Linked DNA regions of Iamia sp. SCSIO 61187. The protein of the gene in region 1 interacts with the protein of each later gene in a pairwise test. Links are inferred from orthologs where the notes say so. Each region holds a gene or a part of one and is shown on either strand. Other genes may lie near its edges.

What was found.
Region 2: the proteins of glp (region 1) and HC251_RS10795 interact in binary tests that used the Escherichia coli proteins (3 or more experiments, as listed by UniProt). The link is inferred for Iamia sp. SCSIO 61187 from one-to-one orthologs.

Annotation. Positions count from the first base shown.
Region 1 is NZ_CP050948.1:3,475,223-3,478,111, forward strand. The notes cover bases 26-2,844. They hold glp (gephyrin-like molybdotransferase Glp), read right to left. Parts: upstream 2,150-2,844; coding sequence 902-2,149; downstream 26-901. Other genes in these bases: moaA (GTP 3',8-cyclase MoaA), read right to left, coding at 26-889; HC251_RS16600 (hypothetical protein), read right to left, coding at 2,207-2,844. In the rest of the region: more of moaA, read right to left, coding at 1-25; more of HC251_RS16600, read right to left, coding at 2,845-2,889. UniProt on the Escherichia coli protein: Catalyzes the insertion of molybdate into adenylated molybdopterin with the concomitant release of AMP.
Region 2 is NZ_CP050948.1:2,239,669-2,242,737, reverse strand. What follows is about bases 25-3,023. They hold HC251_RS10795 (molybdenum cofactor guanylyltransferase), read right to left. Parts: upstream 1,811-3,023; coding sequence 1,238-1,810; downstream 25-1,237. Other genes in these bases: HC251_RS10790 (aminotransferase class V-fold PLP-dependent enzyme), read right to left, coding at 1,807-3,023; HC251_RS10800 (histidine phosphatase family protein), read right to left, coding at 517-1,134; HC251_RS10805 (rhodanese-like domain-containing protein), read right to left, coding at 26-349. In the rest of the region: HC251_RS10810 (HRDC domain-containing protein), read right to left, coding at 1-16; more of HC251_RS10790, read right to left, coding at 3,024-3,069. UniProt on the Escherichia coli protein: Transfers a GMP moiety from GTP to Mo-molybdopterin (Mo-MPT) cofactor (Moco or molybdenum cofactor) to form Mo-molybdopterin guanine dinucleotide (Mo-MGD) cofactor.

The DNA.
Region 1 (2,889 bases):
CGAAGGCCGAGGCCAGGTGGTCGTCGTCGGCACCGTTGCGCATGAGGTCGCGGAAGTCGGTCTCGACGGTGGCGAACAGGCAGGTGCGGAGCTTGCCGTCGGCGGTCAGGCGGATCCGGTCGCAGTCGCCGCAGAAGGGCTGGGTGACGCTGGGGATGACACCGACGTCGCCGCGGCCGTCCCGGTAGCGCCACAGCGAGGCGGGGGCCGAGCCCCGGGGGACGGGGTCGAGGGGGAAGACGGCGGCGATGGCGGCGACGATCTCGGCCTGGGAGACGACGGCCCCGGCCTTCCACTCACCCGACGCGTCGAGGGGCATGAACTCGATGAAGCGGACGCCGATGCCGCGCTCGCGGCCGAAGGCGGCCAGGTCGACGATCTCGTCCTCGTTGACGCCCCGCATGGCCACCACGTTGAGCTTCACGGGGGTGAGGCCGGCGTCGAGGGCGGCGTTGATGCCGGCGAGGACCTTGTCGAGGTCGTCGCGGCGGGTGAGCTCCACGAACCGGTCGCGCTGGAGGGTGTCGAGCGAGATGTTGACCCGGCGCAGCCCGGCGGTGGCCAGGTCGGCCGCCTGGCGGTCGAGGGTCGTGGCGTTGGTGGTCATGCTCAGGTCGGTCCCGAGCCGGGCCAGCCGCTCGACCAGGACCGGGAGGTGGGCCCGAAGGGTCGGCTCACCGCCGGTGAGACGGATGGCGTCGATGCCGAGCCGCTCGACGAGGACGCGGGCGAGCCGCTCGATCTCCTCGAACGAGAGGAGCTCGTGGCGGGGCTGCCAGACCATCCCCTCCTCCGGCATGCAGTACGAGCAGCGGAGGTTGCAGCGGTCGGTGACCGAGATGCGCAGGTCGCGGTGGACGCGCCCGTGACCGTCGACGAGGGGGCGGATCACCGGACCAGCCTACGGCCGGCCCGGCACGAGCGCCTCGGGGTCGAGGACGAGGACCTCGACCTCGTCGCCGGCGGGGATGCCGGGCCCGTCGGGGACGAGCGCCAGCCCGTCGGCCTGGGCCGTGGCCCACAGCTGGTGGCTGCCCTGGGCCGCCACCGGCGTGGCGGTCAGGGCGCCGTCGGCGGGGTCCAGGGTGACCCGCAGGAGGTGGTCCTTGCCGTCGGGCCGGCGGTCGAGCGCCACCGCGGCCCGGGCCCGGACCCGGAGCCCCTCGACCGGGCGGCCGGCCATCTGCCGCAGGGCGGGGCGGGCGATGACCTCGAAGCTCACCAGCGACGAGACCGGGTTGCCGGGCAGCCCGAGCAGCGGGACGCCGTCGACGGTGGCGAGGGCGAAGGGCTTGGCCGGGCGGATGGCCACCTGCACCCACTGAGGGTCGGTCATCCGCTGGAGGACGAGCTTGACCACGTCGGCCTCGCCCATGCTGACGCCGCCCGAGGTGAGGATCACGTCGCAGCGGAAGGCGGCGGCGTGGAGGGCGGCGGCCACGGCGTCGACGTCGTCGCGGACCCACCCCAGGTCGACCGGGACGCAGCCGGCCTCGGCCGCCTTGGCCAGCAGCATCGGGCGGTTGGAGTCCCGGATCTGGCCCACGGCGAGGGCCCGGGGCGCCTCGACGAGCTCGTCGCCGGTCGAGATCACGCCGACCCGGGGGCGGGGGACGACCTCGACGGAGGTGCGCCCGACTGCGGCGAGCACGCCGATGAGCGGGGCGGTCAGGACCGTCCCGGCCGGGATGACCACGGTGCCGGCGCGCACGTCGTCGCCGGCGCCCCGCACGTGCTGGCCGGGCTCGGCCGGGGCGAGGATGGCGACGGTCTCGTCGTGGTCGCGGGACCCGTCGGAGAAGCGTGAGCGCTCGACGGGCACGATGGCGTCGGCCCCCGCGGGGACGGGGGCGCCGGTCATGATCCGGATCGCCTGCCGCGATCCGACGGTCCGCGCCGTCGTCTGCCCGGCCATGATCGTCTCGACGACGTCGAGGACGACGGGGATGTCCTCGGTGGCGGACGCGACGTCGGCGGCGCGCACGGCGAAGCCGTCCATGGCCGAGCTGGCGAAGCCGGGCAGGTCGGCGTCGGCCACCACGTCGTCGACCACGACGCAGCCCCGGACGTGGGCGAGCGGCAGGTCCCGGGGGGCGAGCCGCGGGCAGCGGGCCAGGACCAGGTCACGGACCTCGCTGAGCGGACGCATGGCGGTGGACGGTAGTGGCCGCCCGCGCCCGGACCCGGGTCTGCCGACGGCCGGGCGTCACCAGGCGACGTCGGTGATGTCGCCGATCCCGAGTCCGACTCCGACGAGGCTCCCGCTGTCCGACAACCAGCCATCGACGGCGGCGAAGGCCCGGACCGCTCCTTCGTGGACGACGAGCACCCATGCCCCGTCGGCGGTGGCGTCGAGGGTCGTGAAGGAGAACCCTCCACCGCCGACCGACCAGCGGACCTCACCGGTGGCGAGGTTCGCCATGCCGACCTCGCTGGCCCTGGCCTCGGCGTGGCCCTGGCTGGCGCCGAGGGTGCCCAGCCCCACGGCGAGGTGCCCGTCCGGCATGAAGGCCGGGAGGCCGACCCCCGATGACCGCTCGACCTCGGACCAGCCGCCAGGGTCGGCGACGGCGGTGACGTCGACGGCGGTGCCCGCGATCGTGCCGTCGCCCGCCCGCGTGACCCGCTGGCGTGCGATCGTGCTGCCGTCGGGCGACAGGGCCAGCGCGGTGACCTCGCCACCCATGGGAAGGTCGGCGAACGGGCGACCGCCGCGCTCGTCGACCCTGTGGACCCGGATCACGCCATCGACCACCGTGGCGAGGGTCTCCCCGTCGCCCGACACGGCGAACGCGGTGTCGGCGGCGATGGGGCCGGAGACCAGCCCGCTGGTGGGGTCGATCCGCCAGACCGCCTCGCCCACGGCGTACATGACGGTGCCGTCGGACC
Region 2 (3,069 bases), 1.2 Mb from region 1 along the record:
CTGACCGTCGGCGCATCGAGCGGCCCTAGCCCGGCTGGTCGCCGGCGACGGTGGGGAGACCGGCGGCGATCCAGCCCTTGGTCCCGCCGGCGACGTTGACCACGTCCCGGCCCTGGGCGGCCAGGTGCTCGGCGGCCCGCATGCTGCGACCGCCCACGGCGCAGACGAGGTAGACGGTGCGGTCGTCGGGCACCTCGGCCACGCGGTCGGGCACCTCGCCGAGCGGGATGAGCATCGCCCCCGGGACGTGGCCCTCCTCGTACTCGTGCGGCTCCCGCACGTCGATCACGGTCACACCGGACCCGTGCAGGCCGGCGAAGGCCTCGATGTCCACCTCGGGCACGTCCACGCAGGGCTCCTTCCGTCGCCGGCCACCCTACCGGGACGGCCCGGACCGGCCAGCACCCTCCGTCACCGTCGACCAGGGGCGCCGCGCGGTCCGCGGTGGCGAGGCGTGGCGAGGGGTGGCGCCGCCGTTCTGAGCCAGAGATCGGCCACGGGTGGCCCGTCGCGGGCTCAGAAGGCCTGCCAGCGGTGGAGCAGGCGGGCGGTCGGCAGGTCGACGGCGAAGAGGTGGCCGGGGCCGGGCTGGTCCCATCGACGGTCGATGGGGTCGCCGGCCAGGTGGCAGGACCACAGGGTCCCGACCGCGCCGTGCCCGATGACCACCACGTCGCCTCCGCCGTCGGCGGCCGGGCCCACCAGGTCGGCGAGGGCGGCGACGATCCGGGCCTGGGCGTCGGCGGCCCGCTCCCAGCCGGCGACCGACTCCTCCGGCCGGGCGAAGAAGGCGTCGGCCAGGCGCTCGAACTCGTCGGGGGGCACGAAGCCGGTCGCCGACCGGTCGTTCTCGCCGGTGTCGGGGCGGACCTCGACGGGGAGGCCCCGGGCGGCGGCGAGGAGCTCGGCCGTCTCGACCGCCTTGGCCTCGGCGCTGGCGATGATGCGGCGCACCCCGCCGAGCCACGGCTCGCGGGCCAGGGCCTCGGCCCGCCGGCGCCCGACGGCGCTCAGCCCCCAGCGGGGGACGGGCACGTCGGGGTCGATGGCGACCTCGGGGTGGCTGACGTACCAGAGGGTCGTCACCGTCGCTCCCGGTGGCGTGAACCGTCGCACCACGATGATCTCGGCCACCGCTCGCCGCCACCCTCAGGCCGCTGACCAGCGACTCCCTCGCACCGGAGCGTCGGACGTCGAATCGCCAGCGAATCGCCGTCCGACGCCCGGGTCGCAGGCGTCACGGGAGCTCCGCCGGGGTGTCGGCGTCGGCCACGGCCTCGCGGGTGAGGACCACGGCCCGGGCGGCGCCGAGGGCGGCCACCGCATCGAGGCGGCGCGCCCCCCCGTCCACGAGGCCCGCCACCTCGGCCGCCAGGGCGGTCCCGACGCGCCAGGCGCTCGGGAGCCACTGCGCCCGACCGTCGACCACCGGGTGGGCGGCACCCACCGTCTCGTCCAGCGCCTCGACCAGCTCCACCAACGACCCGGCTGCGGGCGCCACCAGGTCGCACGGGGCCAGGACCAGCACGGCGCCCTCCCCCGCCCGGTCCACCGTCGCCGCCATCGCCGTCGCGAGGCCACCCAGCGGCCCCTCGCCCGGCCAGCGGTCGGCCACCGGCTCCAGGCCCAGCGCGCCCAGGGCCGAGGCATCACCGCCGACGGCGAGGACGCGCCGGCACCCGGCGGCACCGAGGGCGGCGGCCACCCGGGCGGCCAGCGGCACCCCGTCCACCTCGACGAGGGCCTTGTCGCGCCCCATGCGCCGCGACGACCCGCCGCAGAGGACGGCCCCGACCAGACCGGTGGTCATGCCTCGGCGATGCCGCCGTAGGTGGAGACGGTGGAGGAGGTGGGGGCGTCCTCGGTGAGGGGCACGTCGGCGAGGGCCGCACCGAGGTCGGCGACGAACTGGTCCGCCACCTGGGCGTGGTACGGCGAGAGCATGACGTGGAGCCCGCCCTGCTGGCGGTCGAGGTTCCACCCGCGGGCGTCCATCTGGTCGCCGACGGCGTCGTGGGAGCGCCCCGGCGTCGTGACCTGGAACACCGAGATGTCGGGCGCCGGGTCGACGACGGCGCCGTCGATGGCCGCGATCCCGTCGAGGAAGCGGGTGTGGGCGTCGAGCACCTGGGACGTGAGGCGCAGGAACCCCTCGCGCCCGAGGTGCATGAGGGCGGCCCAGGCCCCGGCGATCGGCGGCGCCGGGCGGGTACCGGCCGGGGTCGAGCTGGCGTAGAGGCCGCCGGGCCAGTCGGAGTACCAGAAGTGCTGGTGCTTGAGGAGGTCGCGGTCCCGGTAGAGGACCAGCGACGCGCCCTTGAAGGCGTAGCCGTACTTGTGGACGTCGGCGCTCAACGAGGTCACCCCCGGCACCGAGAGGTCCCAGGGCGGGACCGGCTGGCCCAGCTCCTCCCAGAACGGCAGCAGGAAGCCACCGAGGCAGGCGTCGACGTGGCACAGCAGGCCCCGCTCGTCAGCCAGGGCGGCGACAGCGGCCACGGGGTCGATGACGCCGAACGGGTAGCACGCGGCCGAGGCGACCAGGAGCGCCGTCCGGTCTGTGATCGCCGCCCCCAGCCGCTCCGGGTCGATCCGGCCGTCGGCCTCGACCGGCACGGTCACCAGCTCGATGTCGAGCAGGTCGCAGGCCTTGGCGAAGGCGGGGTGCGCCGTCTCGGGGGCGAGGACCTGGGGCTCGGGGATGCCCATCTCGGCCCGGGCGTGGCCCCGGGCGACCTGCACGGCGCAGAAGATGCTCATGCTCCCGCCGGCGGTGACGGCGCCGGCGTCGGCGACGCCGCCGAAGAGGTCGGCGCCCATGGCCACCAGGTCGAGCTCCATCTGCAGGAGGCTCGGGTACCGGAACGGGTTGAGGGCGTTCTCGTGCAGGTAGCGGTCGGCCACGGCGTGCAGCACCGCCTCGTGGGCCTCGTCGCCCGAGTTGTAGACGAGGCTGAAGGCCCGCCCGCCCTTCCAGTCGAGGTCGCCGGCGCGCGCCGTGTCGATCTGCTCGAGCAGCTCGTCGGCCGGCATCCCGGTCCGGGGCAGGCGGGCGGGACCGTCGTCGCT